DNA from 2 places in the Streptomyces sp. PL-25 genome. Region 1 is predicted to be linked to the other one. Evidence: riboswitches for the same ligand, from Rfam matches in the RefSeq annotation. Region 1 holds a riboswitch; the other holds the start of a gene.
What was found. Region 1 has a riboswitch for fluoride ahead of R4Z62_RS29360 (inorganic diphosphatase). Riboswitches for the same ligand answer to the same signal wherever they lie in the genome.
Positions count from the first base shown of each region.

Region 2: another riboswitch for fluoride. It lies ahead of R4Z62_RS02980 (NUDIX hydrolase); the one in region 1 lies ahead of R4Z62_RS29360 (inorganic diphosphatase).

Region 1 is NZ_CP136997.1:6,598,074-6,607,330, reverse strand. It holds gene R4Z62_RS29375 (MFS transporter) at 1-603, opposite strand, end outside; gene R4Z62_RS29370 (hypothetical protein) at 600-1,049, opposite strand; gene ettA (energy-dependent translational throttle protein EttA) at 1,073-2,740, opposite strand; fluoride riboswitch at 2,782-2,846, opposite strand; fluoride riboswitch at 2,960-3,026, shown strand; gene R4Z62_RS29360 (inorganic diphosphatase) at 3,052-3,543, shown strand; fluoride riboswitch at 3,612-3,692, shown strand; gene R4Z62_RS29355 (DUF2180 family protein) at 3,842-4,048, shown strand; gene R4Z62_RS29350 (TioE family transcriptional regulator) at 4,203-4,982, opposite strand; gene R4Z62_RS29345 (erythromycin esterase family protein) at 5,063-6,292, shown strand; gene R4Z62_RS29340 (MBL fold metallo-hydrolase) at 6,344-7,570, opposite strand; gene R4Z62_RS29335 (TetR/AcrR family transcriptional regulator) at 7,708-8,328, shown strand; gene R4Z62_RS29330 (SGNH/GDSL hydrolase family protein) at 8,414-9,199, opposite strand.
Region 2 is NZ_CP136997.1:684,130-693,386, reverse strand. It holds gene R4Z62_RS02985 (diacylglycerol/lipid kinase family protein) at 1-862, opposite strand, end outside; gene R4Z62_RS02980 (NUDIX hydrolase) at 887-1,402, opposite strand; fluoride riboswitch at 1,433-1,496, opposite strand; gene R4Z62_RS02975 (hypothetical protein) at 1,578-2,123, opposite strand; gene R4Z62_RS02970 (DUF211 domain-containing protein) at 2,120-2,404, opposite strand; gene R4Z62_RS02965 (DUF190 domain-containing protein) at 2,449-2,799, opposite strand; gene R4Z62_RS02960 (universal stress protein) at 2,858-3,319, opposite strand; gene R4Z62_RS02955 (proton-conducting transporter transmembrane domain-containing protein) at 3,372-5,474, opposite strand; gene R4Z62_RS02950 (NADH-quinone oxidoreductase subunit B family protein) at 5,467-6,294, opposite strand; gene R4Z62_RS02945 (hydrogenase large subunit) at 6,291-7,823, opposite strand; gene R4Z62_RS02940 (proton-conducting transporter transmembrane domain-containing protein) at 7,820-9,257, opposite strand, start outside.

The sequences.
Region 1 (9,257 bases):
GCCGGACGGGTCGGGGTACTGCCGCCACGCGGCGGCCAGGACGAGCAGGGTGAGCGCGGCCGGTACGGCGAGCACGGCGAAGCCGGTGCGGTAGCCGCCGTGCAGCGCGAGGACACCGGCCACGACGAGCGGGCCGGTCATCGCACCGGCCGCGTCCAGGGCCTCCCGTACGCCGAAGACCCGGCCGCGGCCCAGCTCGGCGGTGGCGTGGGCGAGCATCGCGTCCCGGGCGGGGGTGCGCAGGGCGCGTCCGGCGCGCTCGGCGGCGATCAGCACGGCGGCCACCGGCCACTGCCCGGCCAGGGCGAGCAGCGGCACCGCGACCATCTGCACCAGGTAGCCGGCGGCGGTGATCGGCCAGTACCGTCCGGTGCGGTCGGCGGCGTGGCCGGACACGAACCGCAATGCGTAGCCGAGGAGTTCGCCGGTGCCCGCGATCACGGAGACGGCGAGGGCACCGGCGCCGAGCGAGCCGAGGAACGGTCCGGTGACGCCGCGCGCGCCCTCGTGGGCCATGTCGGAGAACAGGCTCACCACGCCGATGAGCAGCACGAAGCGCAGCGCGGTGCCGCCCGCCGGGCCCTGGCGACCGGTGCGGCTCACCGCTTCGGGTCCGCCGGTGGCTCCGGGGAGCCGTGCGCGAGCCCGCGGCCCGTGCTCCGGCCGGAGCCGTCCGCGCCGCCGTCCGGCGGAAGGCCGCAGGGGACGTCGGTGACGCGGCGGCGGCGCAGGCCCGCGTGGCGGGCCAGGGCGCGGGCGGCGCCGTGCAGGGTGCGGTAGGCGCCGATCTCGTGCGCGGTGCCCGCGGGGACGGCGACCCAGCGGGCGCGGCGGCCGTCGCGGTGGTGGCGGGCGCGGCCGAGCGGCCGTCCGCCGATCGCGACGACCTGGATGACGAAGTGGCCGGGGAAGAGCGGGGTGCAGGCCAGGCCGCCGGTCCGGGCGAGCCGGCCGAGGGCCTGTTCCTCGCGCAGGTGCCACTCGGCGTTGACGACGGTGACGCGGGCCGTGCGCAGGGCCGCCACCGCCGCCCGGTCGAGTTCTGTCATGGCGCGGTGCTCCTGTCGGGCGGTCAGCCGCGGACCAGCCGCCGGTGCGTGACCGGGTGCGGGCGGGCGGCCTCCTCGCCGAGCCGCTGCCGCTTGCCGGCCTCGTAGTCGGCGAAGTTGCCCTCGAACCAGAACCAGTGGGCGCCGCCCTCCCAGGCGAGCACATGGGTGGCGACGCGGTCCAGGAACCACCGGTCGTGCGCGCTGATCACGGCGCAGCCGGGGAAGGCGAGCAGCGCGTGTTCCAGCGAGGCCAGGGTCTCCACGTCGAGGTCGTTGGTCGGCTCGTCCAGCAGCAGCAGGTTGCCGCCCTGCTGGAGGGTGAGCGCCAGGTTGAGCCGGTTGCGCTCGCCGCCGGACATCAGGCCGACGGGCTTCTGCTGGTCGGCGCCCTTGAAGCCGAAGGTGGCGACATAGGCGCGCGAGGGCAGTTCCACACCGCCGACGCGCAGGTGCTCCCGGCCGCCGGAGACCGCCTCCCACACGCTGGCGGCCGGGTCGAGCCCGGCGCGGTCCTGGTCGGCGTAGGAGACGCGGACCGTGCCGCCCAGGCGCAGGGTCCCGCTGTCGGGCCGCTCCTCGCCGACGATCATCCTGAAGAGCGTCGTCTTGCCCACGCCGTTGGGGCCGATCACGCCGACGAGGCCGCCGCGCGGCAGCGAGAAGGACAGGTCCTCCATCAGCAGCCGGCCGCCGTGGCCCTTGGTGAGGTGGTCGGCCTCCAGGACGAGGCTGCCCAGACGCGGGCCCGGCGGGATCCGGATCTCCTCGAAGTCCGGTTCGCGGCGGCGCGCGGCCTCGCTCGCCAGTTCCTCGTAGCGCTGCACGCGTGCCTTGGAGGCGGCCTGCCGGCCCTTGGCGCCCGCGCGCACCCAGGCCAGTTCCTCGGCGAGCCGCTTCTGCCGCTTGGCGTCCTTGCGGCCCTCCACCTGGAGGCGGGCGGCCTTGGTCTCCAGGTAGGTGGAGTAGTTCCCCTCGTAGGGGTGGACGCGGCCGCGGTCGATCTCCAGGATCCGGCGGGCGACGTTGTCCAGGAAGTACCGGTCGTGGGTGACCGCGACGACCGTGCCGGGATAGTCGGCCAGGTGCTGTTCCAGCCAGGCCACGGACTCGGCGTCCAGGTGGTTGGTCGGCTCGTCCAGGAGCAGCAGGTCCGGCTGGGACAGCAGCAGCCGGCACAGCGCGACCCGGCGGCGCTCGCCGCCCGACAGTCCGCGGACCGGGGTGCCGGGCGGCGGGCAGCGCAGGGCGTCCATGGCCTGCTCCAGCCGGGAGTCGAGGTCCCAGGCGCCCGCGTGGTCCAGGGCCTCCTGGAGCGCGCCGAGTTCGTCCAGGAGGTCCTGTGCCTCCGGTTCTCCGGCCCGGCCGAGGCGCGCGGTGACCTCCTCGTAGCGGCGCAGCATGTCCCGGACGTCCGCGACGCCCTCCTCGACGTTGTCCCGGACGGTGGCCGCGTCGTCGAGCCGGGGTTCCTGCTCCAGGATGCCGACGCGGGTGTCCGGGGCCGGGGCCGCCTGCCCGCGCGCGGGCCGTTCGAGTCCCGCCATGATCCGCAGGAGGGTGGACTTGCCCATGCCGTTGGGGCCGACCACGCCGATCTTGGCGCCGGGCCGGAAGGAGAGGGTGACGTCGTCCAGGACGGCCTTGTCGCCGTGGACCATCCGCACGTTGCGCATCGTGTACGCGTACATCCGCGATGCCTCCGTAACCGGGCCGCCGGGGCGGGCGGCCGTCGTTCACAGAGGCCATCAGCACGGGAATGTGCGGTCAAGGGCGAGCCTCATCGCCCGTCTCCGTCCATGGTGCCCACAGCGGGCGCCCGCGCGCCAGCCCGAGCCAGCCCGCCCCGGCGGCCTGGGGCATCAGGTGGACATGGCAGGCATATCCGGCATTCGGGCCGGGGAGAATGAACGTGCCGGGGCGATGGGGCTCGCCCTTGACCGCACGCACCGCCGTGCTGATGGCCTCTACGCGGACCGCCGTACCACGGGAGGAGCCTGCGATGGAGATCATGGTCATGGTGGCGGCGACGGTCGGATCGCCGTTCGCACCGCACGACGGATCGGACGGACACGATCTGGCCGCCGCGGGCTCGACCCGCGTGACCGGCTACCCGGTCGGCGCCGGACGGATCGACGGCACCCTCACCGAGGACGGCGAGCCGACCGCCGTCCTGCTGCTGATGGAGGAACCGGCGCTGCCGGGCCGGACCGTGCGGGCCCGGCCGGTCGCGCTGGTGCACGCGCTCAGGGACGGCCGTCCGTGCCCGGAGCTGATGTGCGTACCGGCGCACGACGCCAACTTCGCCGCCCTCACCGGCGTACGGGCGCTGCGTGCCTGGCACGCGGACGAGGGCACCCTCGCCACCGTGCTGCACCGGCTCGACCCGGCGCACCACTGGCGGGTCGAGGAGTGCGAAGACCCCCCGGCCGCCGAGGAGTTCCTGACCCAGGCCCGGCAGGCGTACGCGCGTCTCACGGGCTGTCTGGAATAGGCCCGCGCCGCGGGACCGGGACACCGATGGCGGCGGCGGCCTTGACCGGCGCCGCCCGGACCGGTTCACTCGGACTCGGCGATGGATCCCGCCTGGGCCGTTCCCCGGTCCGAACCGCCCTCCTCCGGGCTGATGGTTCCTGACCGACGTCAGGACGCATGCCCTCGGGAGGTACGCACGTGGACGCCTCGCCGTCGTCCGTGGCCGCTCACGGACCCACTCCCCCGCACCGCCCCCGCCCGGCCTGCCCGCCGTGTGCGCGGCCCCCGTCCGGCCCCGGCCGGGACGGAGCGGCGCGATGATCTGCTTCGACTGCCAGGAACTCGACGTCACGACGGTCGCCGTCGCCGTCTGCCGTACGTGCGGCGCGGGCATCTGCCGCAGCCACGGGCGGCCCACCCCGCAGACGCTGCACGACCTGACCGGGGCCGGTCTGGCCACCAAGCCGCGTGCCGCGCGGCGGATGGTGTGCCGCACCTGCCTCGCCGCGGAACGCAGCGGGTGACCGGTCTCCCCGGCACCCGTCCCGACCGCCCTTCAGCGCGGGTCCCTCCGAGGCGCACACCCGCGCGCCCCGGTCGCGAGAAGGGCACCGGTGAGGGGTGCGCCGTGTCCCGGCCAGCGCACCCCTCACCCCAGCCGCGCGACAGCGGCGCCCTTCAGCCGCGCTCGCGCAGATACGCGTCCAGTTCGGCGGCCCCGGCCAGCAGCGCGCGCCCGCGGGCGCTGAGGCGGTCCCGCCAGTCGCGCAGGGTGGCCTCCAGCGGCTCGGGGCCGCCCGCCGTGCGGACCCGTTCGATCAACGGGCCGATCCGCTCCAGCGGATGGCCGCCGCGCCTGAGCTGGTGCACCAGCCGGGCGTCGCGCACGGCGGCCTCGTCGTACACCCGGTAGCCGGTGCGCGGATCGCGGCGCGGGCGGACCAGCCCGGCGCGCTCCCACTTGCGCAGGGTCGCGGGGCGGATGCCGAGCTGCCCGGCCAGCGGTCCGATGAAGCCGCCCGAGGACCCGCCCGAGGACCGGGCCGGCGGACCGGGGGCGGGCGTCCGGCCGGGCCGGGGCACCGCGCCGGAACCGCGCGCTGCGGGCGATTGGAGGCCCTGGAGGGCCAGTTCGACCGACTCAAGGGTCCGCCGGTCCTCCAGGAGCTGGGCGTGGCTCTCGTCGATCAGGCGCAGTGCCTCCTCCACCGCGCCCTCGCCGACCGCCCGCATCACCGCGACCGCCGTGCGGTGGCCGTGGCCGGGCACCAGGGCGAGGAACGCGCGCAGGGCGCGCGCGTGCAGCGGGGTGTAGGCGCGGTAGCCGTGCTCGGTACGGGCGGCGGCCGGGAGGATGCCGGCCTCCTCGTAGTTCCTGACCGCCTGGGTGGACACCCCGTGCGCGCGGGCCACGTCGACCGGCCTGAGCCGTCGGGTGCTTTGAGGGTCGGACTCCATGATCCTGCCGTTTTCCGGGGCTTTCGAAGGGAGAGGTCGAAAAAAGTGTCCACCGAGGGTTCAACGATAGCGTTGAAGGCATGGCTACCGGTATCAGGAACACCGCCCATGCCGTGGACGCCGCCGCCGTGCTGCGGCTGCTCCCGTCCCGGCCCCGGATCCTCGCCCTGGGCGAGCCCACTCACGGCGAGGACGCGCTCCTCGCACCGCGCGACGCGCTGTTCCGGCAACTCGTCGAGGAAGAGGGGTACCGCACCATCGCGATCGAGAGCGACTGCCTGCGGGGCCTGGCCGTGGACGACTACGTCACCTGGGGCAGGGGCTCCCTGGACGAGGTGATGGAGCGCGGCTTCAGTCACGAGTGGTTCAACGTGTCGGCGCCCAACCGTGAACTGATGCGCTGGATGCGGGAGTTCAACGAGGGGCGACCGCTGTCCGAGCGGGTGCGCTTCGCCGGGATCGACGGCCCGCTGGAGATGACCGGCGCCGAGAGCCCCCGGCACGCCCTGACCGCGCTGCACGCCTTTCTCGCCGCCCGGGTGGACGCCGGTCTGCTTCCGTGCGCCGCGCCGGAGCTGGACCGGCTGCTCGGCGCCGACGGCCGCTGGAGCGAACCGGCCGCGATGCGGGACCCGGCCCGGTCGGTGGGGCGCTCGGCCGAGGCCGCGCGGCTCCGGCTGATCGCCGACGACCTGGTGACGCTGCTCGACACCCAGACACCGCAGCTCATGGAGGCGGCCGCGCCACCGGAGCTGGAACGGGCGCGCCTGTACGGGCGTACCGCCGCCGGGCTGCTGCGCTACCACTCCCGGACGGCCGACACCTCACCGGCCCGGATGACCTGGCTGGTGGCCCTGCGGGACCGGATGATGGCGGCCAACCTGCTGGCCCTCGCCGAACGCGGCCCGGTCCTGGTCCACGCCCACAACGGCCATCTCCAGCGGGCGCAGAGCACCATCCGCATGGACGGCACTCCTGTGCGGTGGTGGAGCGCGGGCGCGCTGGTGGGCGCCCGCCTGGGCGAGCGGTACGCGTTCCTGGCCACCGCCCTCGGCACGCTCCGCCACCGGGGCGTGGACGTCCCGCCGCCGGACACCCTCGAAGGGATCCTGTACGCCCTCCCGGGAGCCGACGGTCCCCGTGTCGTCGACGCGCGCGGCCTGGCGGCCGCCCTCGCGGGCGGCACCCCGCCCGTCCCCCGGCAGTCGCCGTACCACGGCTACGCCCCGCTCGACCCGGCGCACCTGGCCCGGACCGACGGGATCGTGTTCGTGAAGGACGTCCCGGAGGCCGGGCGGGCACACACCTGACAGCAGGGCGCGGCGGAGGCCGCGAGGGTGCGGCGGGTGGCCGGCCCTCGTTCAGTCCTCGGCCAGCAGGTCGAGGCCGCGGGCGGTCCTCAGGCCCAGTTCGGGCGCCGGCCACCTGCGGGCGCGAGCGGACTGGGACACGTCGCGCCACCACGGGAGCGCGGGCAGCTCACCGGCCGGTTCGAAGGGGCGGCCCGGGATGGGCAGGGCCAGTGCCTGGCCGACCGCGTCCGCCGCGGCCAGCGCCCACTCCGCCGGTTCCGACCAGGGGTGCAGGGCGAGGTTGAACGTCCCCCAGTGGATGGGCAGCATGACGCCCTCGGCCCGGCCCTGTTGCAGATCGAGGTGGCTCTGCACGCCCTGGGTGGGGTTCATGTGGATGTCCGGCCAGGCGCCCGGCAGCGGCCCGGCGTCCGGCTGGCCCTCGGGCCAGAAGTCGGAGTACGCGCCGAGCTGGATCATCGTGGCGTCGAAGGGACCGTGGTCGGCGCCGATGTCCCGGAAGCCGTCGAAGTAGCCGGTGTCGCCGCTGTGGTAGACGCGGTGCTCGTCACCGGCGACGACCCAGGAGGCCCACAGGGTGTGCTGGGTGTTGCGCAGGCCGCGGCCGCAGAAGTGCCGGGCGGGGGTGGCGGTCAGGGTCAGTCCGCCGACCTTGGTCGCCTCGTGCCAGTCCAGTTCGCGCAGCCGGTCGGCGGCGACGCCCCAGTGTTCGAGGTGGGCGCCGACGCCGAGCGGCACCGCGAAGAGGGTGTCCGTGGCGGCCAGCGCCTTGATGGTGGGCAGGTCCAGGTGGTCGTAGTGGTCGTGGGAGATGACGACCACGTCGACCGGGCCGAGCGCGGCCAGCGGCAGGGGCACGGGGTGCAGCCTGCGGGGGCCCGCGAAGGGGAACGGCGAACAGCGCTCGCCCCACACCGGGTCGAAGAGCACCCGGTGCCCGTCGATCTCCACGAGCACGCTGGAGTGCCCCAGCCAGGTCAGGCGCAGACCGCTGGCCGCGGGGCGGGCCAGGTCCGCGAAGGTGGTGGCGTGCACCGGGATGTTGCCCCGGGGCGAGCGCCGGACCCGCTCGTCCTTGTCGAAGTAGTGCTTGGCGAAGTCCAGCATCGAGCCCGAGGGCCGGATGCTCGCCGGGCCTCCCGGGTTCTGGAAGACGCCGTCCTTGAAATGCGGGGAGCGGCGGATCCGCGCCATGCGCGCACCGCCGGGGTCCACGCCGAAGGCCTCGGGCCGCAGGGCGTTCAGCCCGGGAATCGAGGGACGGAAGCCGGCCACGTTACCTCCAGGTGGGGTCGCTCAGGTGGTCCATTATGAAGGGGCCGCCGCGCCGTTCCCGGGCCGCCCCGCGCCGCCCCCGACGGGCGCCTGGCACAGATCTTGTCTGAGAGGCAAGACCCATTAGGGTGACTCGCGTGGCGAGAGTGCGGTTGAGCGTGGCGGAGCGGCGCGAGGAGTTGCTGCGGGCCGCCATCGGGCAGATCGAGGCGCGTGGTGTGGCGGCGGTGCGGATCGCCGACGTGGCCGCGGTCCTCGGGGTGAGCAACGCGCTGGTGCTCTACCACTTCTCGACCAAGGAGAACCTGCTGGCCGCCGCGTTCGCGCGCGCCGCCGAGGACGACCTGGCGCGGCTGCGCGCGCTGCTCGGACGGCGTACGACGGCGGTGCGCAGGCTGCGGGCGGCGGTGCGCTGGTACGCGCCGACGGGCAGCGCCAAGGGCTGGCGGCTGTGGATCGAGGGCTGGGCCGCCGCGGTGCGCGAGCCCGCGCTGCGGGAGGTCACCCGGGACCTGGACCGGCGCTGGAAGGCGGCGCTCACGGCGGTCGTGGCCGAGGGGGTGGCGGCGGGCGAGTTCCGCTGCCCCGACCCGGCCGGTACCGCCCTGCGGCTGACGGCCTATCTGGACGGTCTCGCCGTACAGCTGACCTGCTACGGGGGCACGCTGTCCCGGACCCGGGCGCTGGAATGGGTCGACGAGGCCCTGGCCCGCGAACTGGGCCTGGACCGGGAGGCGTTGACCATCGCGGCCCGGTGAGCGCGCCCGATGCCCTGCCGGACTCCGGCGGGTGCGCGGGGCCGGTGGCCGGGGCCCGCGCGCGGCGGGTCCCGGTCAGCGCGCCTCAGGCCACCGACGCGATCCGCGTCCTGATGTCGTCCGGGGACAGCGTGCCCTTGGCCGTCACCGCGTCCCCCGAGGACTCGCCCCGCAGACGGCGGCCGATCCACGGGACCAGGTACTCGCGGGCCCAGTGGACGTCGTCGCGGCGGACCTCCAGCGTGCCGCGCGGCGGCAGCGGAGGCCAGGGCTGGTCCGGGTCGGCCGGTACGTCGACGCCGAGGACCTGCCCGGCGCGCAGCGCGACGCGGGTGTGCCCCTCGGGCGAGAGGTGCAGCCGGTCGTGGTCCCAGGCCCGCCGGTCCTGGACGGTCCTGAGCGACCACAGGTCGAGCACGGGGCAGCCGTAGCGGTCGGCGACGGCGCGCACATGCCCGTTGTATGTGGCGATCTTGCCGCGCAGGTGTTTGAGCAGGGGTACGCCGCGGGTGTCGAAGCCGGTGGTGACCAGGACGGTGCCGGCCGCCCCGGTGAGCCGGGCGACCGCCTTCTCGAACCGTTCGGCCACGTCGTCCGGGTCGGTGCCGGGCCGGATGATGTCGTTGCCGCCCGCGCAGAAGGAGATCAGGTCGGGGGCGAGTGAGGCCGCCCGCGGCACCTGGTCCGCCACGATCTGGTCGAGCAGTTTCCCGCGCACGGCGAGGTTGGTGTACCGGAAGTCGCCCTCGGGTCGCCGGTCGGCGAGCAGCACGGCGAGCCGGTCGGCCCAGCCGACGAACGCTCCGTCGGGTCCAAGGTCTCCGACGCCCTCGGTGAAGCTGTCCCCCACCGCCACGTACGACCCGATCACTGATCTGCTGTCACTCTTCGAATCGTCTGCCACGTCGGCCCATGATTCACCTTCCGAT
Region 2 (9,257 bases), 5.9 Mb from region 1:
GCAGACCGGCCAGCCGCAGCCGGGGCACGACGTGCTGTTCGGGAAGGGCGAGCGCGTGCGGTGCGTCGACCGCCTCGGCCAGCAGGGCGACCAGCCGGCCGTGCCGCTGCCCGGCGTCCGCGTCGAGCAGCCGCACGTCGAGCAGGCCGTCCGACAGCCGCTCGCGCGTCGGCAGGGCGTGCAGGGAGTGCTGCCGGTACACGCCGTTTCCCGCGAAGAGCAGCCAGAGGCGGCGTGGCGTGCCGTCCAGGCGCAGCGCGAAGGGCCGGGCGGTGCCGCTCGCGAAGGGCAGCGCCAGCGCGGTGGCGGCCCGCCGTCCGCAGCGGGGGCGGACCAGTTCCCGGAAGCGGACCAGATCGGCGTAGGCGCCCAGGGCGAAGGTGTTCAGGAACACCCGGGGCGGCCGGTGGGCGCCCGGCGTGCCGATCAGGGCCACGTCGACGGCCGCTCCCCGGCCCTCTTCCACGGCGGTGGCCGCCACGGAGACGGAGCGCAGACCGGCCGCGGCGGCGAAGTGGTCGAGCGCGCCGCCGGGGAAGACGGCGAGCGGGAGGCCGTGGCGCAGCGCGGCGCGGGCCGCCGCGTTGACCGAGCCGTCGCCGCCGACCACCCCCAGCGCCCCGCCCGCCTCGGCCGCCGACCGGGCGGCCGCCTCCAGGGCGGCGGGCAGGCCGCCGGGGGAGCGGACGGTGACCGGGCGGGCCCGGGGCAGCAGGCTCCGCAGCTCGGCGAGGGCGCGCTCCGCGCCGGTGGCGGCCGGGTTGGCCACCACCCGCAGTCCGGCCCCGCCGGGCAGCGGCCGTATGCGGGACGGGTCCGCGCGCCCCGTCGGCGCCGGACGGCCCCGCCGCTCCGCGGCCATGGCGCGCTCAGCCCCGTCCGGACGTCACCGGGAACGGAACGGGGGGAGCGGGGGCGGCGCCGACAGGGCGCGGGTGACCCGCGTGCCGTTCCGCGGGCGCCACAGGTTGCCCAGGTAGGGCGCGTACCGGCGCCCGCCCCGGTGGAAGAGGCCCGGCAGATGGCCCGCCAGCGGCGGCTTCATGTCGAGAGCGCGCAGCCGGGAGAACGCCACGAATTCGGCCGTCATGCCCTCCTCACGGGAGGAGGGCGTCTGGCCGGGCGCGCCGTCTGCGGTGAACACCAGGTCCACGGTCCGCCGCCCGGTGTCCGGGTCGACGGCCTCCAGGACGAACGCGACCCGGGCCGGTTCCACCGCGAGGCCGGTCTCCTCGCGGGTCTCGCGGCGGGCGCAGGCCACCATGCTCTCGCCCGCGCGGGGGGTGCCGCCGGGCAGCACCCAGTCGTCCGCGCCCCGGGCGGTGCGGTGGACGAGCAGCACCGACTCGCCCCGGAAGACGACGGCGGAGCAGCGCAGCAGGACATCGTCGGGCATCCTCATGCCGATCTCCTCGCAGATGATGTGCGGGTGTTACCGGTAGAGGCCATCAGCAGGAGGTCCTGCGGTTGTGGCGAGCCCCATCGCCATGGCGATGCCCTCCTATTGTGGCGTACGTCCCCGGTCCGTCCGCAAGTCCTCCGCGCGGTCCGGCGGACCCCGCGCGCGGCCCGGCCGGTCACGCGATGCGCAGCCGGATGCCGACCCAGGTGGTCGCGACGCCGCCCGCCGCCATGGCCAGCGCCCACAGGACGGGGCGGGCGGTCAGGAGACGGGCGAGCATGGCGCCGAGGCAGGACAGGGCGAGGACGGCGAGTGCCACGACGATCCACGGCGGGCCGGGCAGGACCGCGCCCAGCGCGAGCGGCAGCGCGGCCCCGGCGAAGCTGGACACACAGGCGACGAGCGCGGCGCGCCAGGACCGCAGCAGGGCGAGCCGCCCCAGGTGCGTGGCGGCCATCTTCCGGCCGCGGCCGAGGCTGAGCTGCCGGGTGATGTGCGCGAGATGGGCCCGGCGTTCGGCGTAGTCGGCCACCATGACGGTGAAGGCGGCGGTGACCAGCGCGGCGCAGCCGACCCGCACCGCCAGGCTCCAGCTGACCGGGGTGCCGGACCCGGTGAGGGAGGCGGAGGCGAGGGTGAGGGCGTTGAGCAGGCCGTCGGTGATCCCGAGGACGAGGGGGAGCCGGACGGCCCCGGCGGCCTTCGTGAGGGAGACGGTCATCTCTTGCGGGGGGTCCGGTCGAGTGTGTAGGCGCCCGCGACCACCTCGTCGGTGCTGTGCACGACGGCACCGGCGTGCTCGATGGCCCGCTGGATGGCCGTCAGGTCCAGGGCGTCGCCCTCGATGGTGACGTCGGTCCCGATGGTCTCGACGTCGATCTCGGTCACGGAGATGTTGACGGCCTGGACGCCCGGCACGTTCTCGATCTTCTGCGCCAGATGGGTGAGGCTCGGCTCGCTGATGGCCATGTCGACATCGAGGACCAGTCGGCGGATCGGCATGAGCGGTGTCCTTGTCGGAGTGCCTGCGTGTCCTGTCGGTGTGCCTACGCGTCGGACCGGTCGTCCGGGGTGAAGCGGACCAGTTCGCATTCCTCCAGGATGGCCGCCCCTTCGGAGACGATCCCGTCGAGCTCCGGCAGGAACGCCCGTACCTTCTCCGGGGAGTCGGCGAAGACGACCGCCATGGGCAGGTCCTCGCTCAGGGACAGGATGCGCTGGGTGTGGATGCGGGAGTGGGCCCCGTAGCCCTCGACCCCGCGGAAGACGCTGGCCCCGGCGATGCCGGCCTTGTGCGCGCGGTGCACGATCTCGGTGGCCAGGGGCTTGTGGTGCACGGTGTCGTTCTCGCCCACGAAGACGGTGACCTTCAGGCCGGGGCGGGTGTGCCTGCTCATGTGCGGTTGCTCCGTTCGGTTGATGTACTGCTCGGAAGTGCCGGGTGCGGGGGCGTTCTCACCCGGTGTCCTCGGGGGGCGCCGCGGCGGGGACCACGAGCACGGGCAGGGCGGCCCGCTCGGTCACCCGCCGCACCACGTCGCCCAGCGGCCGGGCCCGCAGATGGCTGTCCGCGCCGTGGCGGCCCAGGACGATCAGGTCGCAGCCGTGCTCGGCGGCACTCGCGACGAGGTCGGCGGCGATGTCCGTGCCGGTGCCCCAGTCCAGTCGGAGCTGCCCGGCGAAGGGCGGCAGCGCCTGCCACGCCCGGTCGAAGCGCTCCTGCACCCAGGCGCGCTGGGCGCCGAGGTCGCGGGTGCGCTCACCGCCGGTCTCGGTGTGCTCGGACGGTACGAGCACGGCGCGCACCAGGACGCCGCCCCGGTCGCCGGCCAGCGCCACCGCGGCCGCCAGCGCCGCGCGGGCGGCGGGCGAGGCGTCCCAGCCGACGAGGATCCTGTGGAACGGTGACGCGGTCATCGGCTTCCTCCTTCACCGGGCCGGGCCGCGGGAACGACCGCCGCAGGGCCGGTCATGACAGGGCCGCCACGAGGGCCAGGGCGCCGACCAGGACGATCAGCATGTAGGTCAGATAGGCGTCCAGGCGGCCGCACTGGAGGCGCTTGGCCGCGGCCACCAGCGCGCGCAGCGGACGGTAGAACGGCTGGTACAGATACACCTCGACGACCTCCACCACGTCGGACGCGTAGTCGAGGGTGCCTCCGGTCGCCGCCGTGCGCACCGGCCCGGCGCCCTCCGGTCCCGGTTCCCCTTCCGGTTCCGGTGCCGGAGGGTCCCCGGTGCCCGGTCGCGCGGCGACGGCGGGTGCGATGCCGGTGGGTGTGGCGCGGGTGCGGGTGCGCAGCACGGCGCCCAGGACACGCCGGGTCGGGTTGGCGTACCCGAAGGGGGTGTACCGATCGTCGCCGTGCACACCGCCGCTCGCCGAACGCCACGCCGGCACCCGCCGCACCCGCAGGGCCCCGCCGCGCGAGGCCGCCACCAGCAGCACCAGGACGCCCGCGCACAGCACCGGCATCACCACCCACAGCCAGCTCGGGGAGAGGCTGGAGAACCCGGCGAAGACGGGCTGCACGACCCAGGGCGAGACCAGCGCGCCCAGGGTGGCGTCCCGCGGCACCAGCGGTTCGAGACCCGCGCTGATCACCCGTAGCTGAAGCGGTGTCAGGGCGGCGGCGGCCAGGCCGCCCAGGGCCAGCAGCAGGACGCCCGCGCGCCCCGCGATCCCCAGGTCCGCCCGGCACGGGGCACGGCGGGCCGGACGGTCGTCCCGGGGGCCGAGGACGACCATGCCGACGATCCGGACGAAGGTGACCGAGGCGAAACCCGCGGTCAGCGCGATCAGGGCGCCCGCGACCGCGAGGGCGAGTCCGTAGGGGAAGGCGGAGTACCGGAACTGCTGCATGAGGCTCTCCAGCAGGAACCACTCCGAGACGAAGCCCGCGGTGGGCGGCAGCCCGGCGAGGGTGACGGCACCGGCGGCGAGCCCGCCGGCCGCCCACGGCAGCCGGCGCGCGGTGCCGCGCAGCTGTTCGAGGTCGCCGGTACCGGCGTCCGACTCGACGGCCGCGGCTCCGGCGAAGAGCAGTGTCTTGGCGACCGCGTGCGCGATCGTCTGGAGCGTGGCGGCGAGCAGCCCGGCGGCGGTGAGCCGTTCGCTGCCCGTGAGCGCGCCGACGAGCGCGACGGCGTACCCGGTGCAGATCAGGCCCGCGTTCTCGATGCTGGACCAGGCGACGACCCGCTCAAGTCGGGCCTGCACGGCCGCGTGCGCGATGCCGAGGAACGCGGTCAGCGCGGCCAGCAGAAGCAGGGTGACGGCGAGCCAGGCGGGCGGCGGACCCAGCAGCGCGAAGGTGCGCCACAGACCGTAGAAGCCCGCGTTGACGGCGACGCCGGCCAGCACCGGGCGCAGTCCCGCGGGCGCGGCGGCGTAGCCGCGGGGCAGCCACACCTGCACGGGGACCAGCCCGGTCTTGACGGCGAAGGCCAGGACGAGCAGCGCCCAGGTGGCCGAACGCGCGGTGCCCGCGGGCAGCTCCGCGAGCCCGGCGAGGGAGAAGTCCCCGGTGCGGGCGGTGCCCGTCAGCAGACCGAGCAGGAGCGCGGCACCGGACACCTTGCCGAAGCCGAACGTCGCCACGGCCGGACCGATGCGGCGGTGCCCGGCCGCGGTCAGCAGATAGAAGCCGAGGGTGATGCCCTCCCAGGCCATGACGAACAGGAAGACGTTGTCCGCGCTCTCCACCACGGCCACGGAGGCGAGGACCAGGGCGTGGTAGGCGGCCGGGCCCCGGCCGGGCCGCCGCGCGGACGCCCAGCCCGCCGCGGTGAGACAGGCGGCGACGGCGACGGCGAACGTCAGCAGCCAGAACAGCCCCGAAAGACGGTCGACGCGCAGGGCGGCCGTGCCGAACCCCAGAGTGTCGCCGAGGTCCAGGCGCGGGGCGCGCCCCGTCCGGCCCAGGGCGAGCGCGCCCACCGCCGCCAGGCAGCCGCTGCCCGCCGCGCACAGCAGATACGGCACGGCGTACGGCGCTCGCCGCCCCGGCAGGACGTCGAAGAGAGCGGCGGCGGCGAACAGCAGCAGACCGGCCGCGATCAGCTCACTCACCCCGGCCTCCCTCCGTCGTCTCGCCGTCCGGCGGCTCCCGGTCCGCGCGGCCGAGCCGGCCGGTGGCCAGCAGCAGCGCCTGGAGCAGCGAGAACGGGCTCGGCGGCGACCCCGGCACCCAGATGTCGACGTCCAGCAGGCCGCCGATGCCCGAGTGCGTCGCGTAGGACCCGGCCCACATGCCGCCGCTGCACGCGTCGGTGCCGGCGGCGATCACCACGACGGGTTGCGCGGTCGCCTCGTAGGTGCGCCGCAGCGGCGCGGCCATGCCCCGCGCGCCCGCCCCGGTCACCATGAGCACATCGGCGTGGCGCGGACTGGCCGTCAGGAACAGGCCCAGCCGATGGATGTCGTAGACCGGGTTCGTCAGGGCGGCGATCTCCCACTCCTCGCTGCCGTCGGAACCGGCGTCCACGTGCCGGATGTGCAGGGAGCGGCGGAAGCGCGCGGTCCGCGCCGCGAGCCGGGCCCGCAGAGCGGCGACGGCCGCCTCGTCCTCCGGCACCCGGGGCACCACGAGCGCCGCCCGCGCGACGGCGGCCGTCGCGGCGCCGGACGCCCGTGCGAACACGTCGGGGCGGACCCGGACACAGCGCCGGCACAGCACGCAGCGCCCTCGGTCCAGCCGGGGCGTGCCGTCGGACGCGGCGTCCAGCGCGCCGGTGGGGCAGATCCCGTCGAGCTCGGCGCGGGTGACGCGGGGCGCGGCGGGCCGCACGGTCACGGCGGCCGGGAAGTCCCGCTCGTACGGGTCGGTCCCGCGGGGGTAGCGCGTGGTGACGATCCCCTCCCGCAGCCCGCGCACGAACCAGGGCGTCACAGCGCCACCCCCGCGATCGAGAGACCGAAGCTCGCCTCGATGAACGGGAAGTCGGTCAGGACGTCCCCGGCGAACACCTCGTGGAACAGCACGAGGTTGTGGAAGGAGGCCGACCGCGGCACACAGCGGCTGATCCGGCCCTCCCGCAGCCGCAGCAGGTACAGCGTCTCGCCCTGCGGTGCCTCGGCCGAGCCCACCGCGAACCCGCTCGGCGCGTCCGGGACCGGGACGCACAGGGCCGCGTCGCCGTCGAGGGCGCGCAGTTCGCCGCTGGTCTGGTGCAGCAGCTCGAAGGAGCGGGTGAGCTCCGCCCCGCGGACCAGGGTGCGGGCCATGACGTCGCCCTCGGCGAACTCGGGCGGCGCGCCGAGCCCCAGGGACGGATAGGCGTCGTACGGGCGTTCGTAGCGGACGTCGGGGCCCGCTCCCGAGGCCCGGCCGAGCGGTCCGAGCGCGCCGTGCGCGCGGGCGACGGCCGGCGGCAGCGGGCCGGTGCCGCGCAGCCGGTCGAGGAAGGAGGGGGTGTGCAGGGCGGCGCGCCAGTCGGCCCGCACGGCGTCGCGCAGCGCGGCGAGCGCGCCGTCGAGAGCGGCGGGGGACAGGCACGGCAGACCGCTGACACCGCCGGGCACGACCGCGCCCCGCCCGAAGCGGCTGCCGCACAGCCGGCCGGTCAGCCGCAGGACGCGCTCCTTGTGCAGGGCGAACCGGGCGGTGGCGACGGCGAGTCCGGCGGCGTCGGTGAGTTTGACCATGACGTCGAGATGGTTGGCGACCCGCTCCAGTTCGGCGTAGAGCACCCGGACCAGGCGGGCCGCCCAGGGCACGGTGAGACCGGCGCACCGCTCGACGGCGTGGCAGAACGCGAGGGCGTGCGCGACCGAGGCGGTGCCCTCGACGCGCTCGGCGGCCGCCATGCCGTCCTCGACGGTGCGGCCCTCGAAGCGTTTGGAGACGCCGCGGTGCTTGTGGAACACACGGATCTGGACCCGCGGGATGTCCTCGCCCGGGGTCTCCACCAGGTACTCGACGGACTCCACGACTCCGGAGCGCACCGGGCCGTGCGGGATGGTGAACACGCCCGGACCGATGACCGCGCGCGGGAGCGCCGACTCGTCGGGCACGAGCGGGCCCGGGGCGCGCGCGGTCCCGGGCAGCGGGGTCCGGCCGGGCTCCTGGAGCGGCAGCAGCAGCGGGTCGAGCCGCGGATGACCCTCGGGGACGACGCCGAACAGGTCGTGCAGGGCCCGCTCGTACCAGAACGCGGCCGGGAGCCACGGGCTCAGCGACGGATACGTCAGGCGTCCCGGCGGCAGGACCGTCTCCAGCACCAGCGGCTCGGCCCCGCCGCTCGGGAACAGCACGGCGAGCAGCCGTACCGAGCCGTCCGCCCCGCCGCTGCCGAACAGGCCCGCGAACCGTGCTCCGGGCCGCCCCTCGCCCGCCGCCGTGCCCCGCAGCACCCGGCCCCAGGCGGCGGTGCTCAGCCGCCGTACGCCGCTGTCCGGTGCCGGTGCCGGTGCGCTCATGACACGCCTCCCAGTTCCGCCGCGCCCCGGGCCAGCAGCGCGGCCAGCGCGTCGGGCGGGTGCACGCCCAGGACCACCAGGGCCACCAGGCCCGCCGCCACCGGCACCACCATCCACACACTGCGCGCGCCCGGCTCCCCGGCTCCCGGCGCGCCGTCCGCGGGGGCCGGGGTGAGCACGACCTGGGTGGCGGCGACCGCCAGCCCGAAAAAGGCCAGCGTCACCAGCACCACGAGCACCGCTGCCACCCCGTGGTGCCCCGACTCGAGGCCGCCCGCCACGATCTGGAACTCGCTGCGGAAGATCCCGGACGGCGGCAGCGCGGACAGCGCCAGGACCGCGGCCAGGAACATCGGACCCGACCAGGGCAGCACCCGGGCGGCGCCGCGCAGCCGGCGGATCTCCTTGGTGCGGTACGCGCGCACCAGCGCACCGGCGCCCATGAAGGCGTTGCCCTTCGCCGCCGCGTGCGCCAGGACGTGCAGCAGCACACCGGCCAGCGCGATCGGCGCGCCGAAACCGACACCGACGGTGAGGATCCCCATGTGCTCGACGCTGGAGTACGCGAGCAGGCGCTTGATGTCGTGCTGGTCCAGGACGTACAGGGCGGCCAGCAGCAGCGAGGCGACCCCGAGGACCAGCAGCACGGTGCGCGGGAAGTGCGGGCCGAGCGTGCCCGCGGCCACCTGGTAGTAGCGCAGGACGGCGTAGAAGCTGACGGCGAGCAGGGAGCCGGAGAGCATCGCGGAGACGGTGCTCGGCGCCTCGGCGTGCGCGTCGGGCAGCCAGGTGTGCACCGGCACCAGCCCCGCCTTGGTCCCGAATCCCAGCACGGCCAGGACGAAGGAGAGCCGCACCGCGGTGTGCGGCAGGCGTGTCGCCGCCTCCAGCAGCGGGGCGAACCCCAGGTCGTACGTCTGCCCGAGCACCCGGGAGCCCGCGTAGTACATGAAGATCGTGGCGAGCAGCGCGATGCCCAGCCCCGCCGAGGCGAGCAGCACATACTTCCACGCCGCCTCGGTGGCGCCCTCGGTGTTCTCCACGGCCACCAGCAGGGCCGAGACGACGGTGGTCACCTCGACGGCCACCCACAGCAGGGCCAGCCCGTCGACCAGCGGCGCGCACAGCATCGACCAGGCGAACAGGTTGAGGCCGACGTAGAAGCGGCGCGCGTAGCGGGGGAAGTCGCGGCTGCGCTCGTCGTGGCGCAGATAGCCGACGCTGTGCGCGGCGCAGCAGGCGTAGACGAACGCGGTCGCCAGCACGAACACGGTCGACAGAGCGTCGGCCCGCAGGATGCCGGTGTGCAGGGCGTGCCGGCCGCCCTGGGGAACGAGGGCACAGGCGAGCACGAAGCAGGAAGCGCCCGAGGCCACGGTCAGGCACTGCGTCAGGCGCACCGGCGCGGTCAGGGCGGCCGCCGCCGGGAGCAGC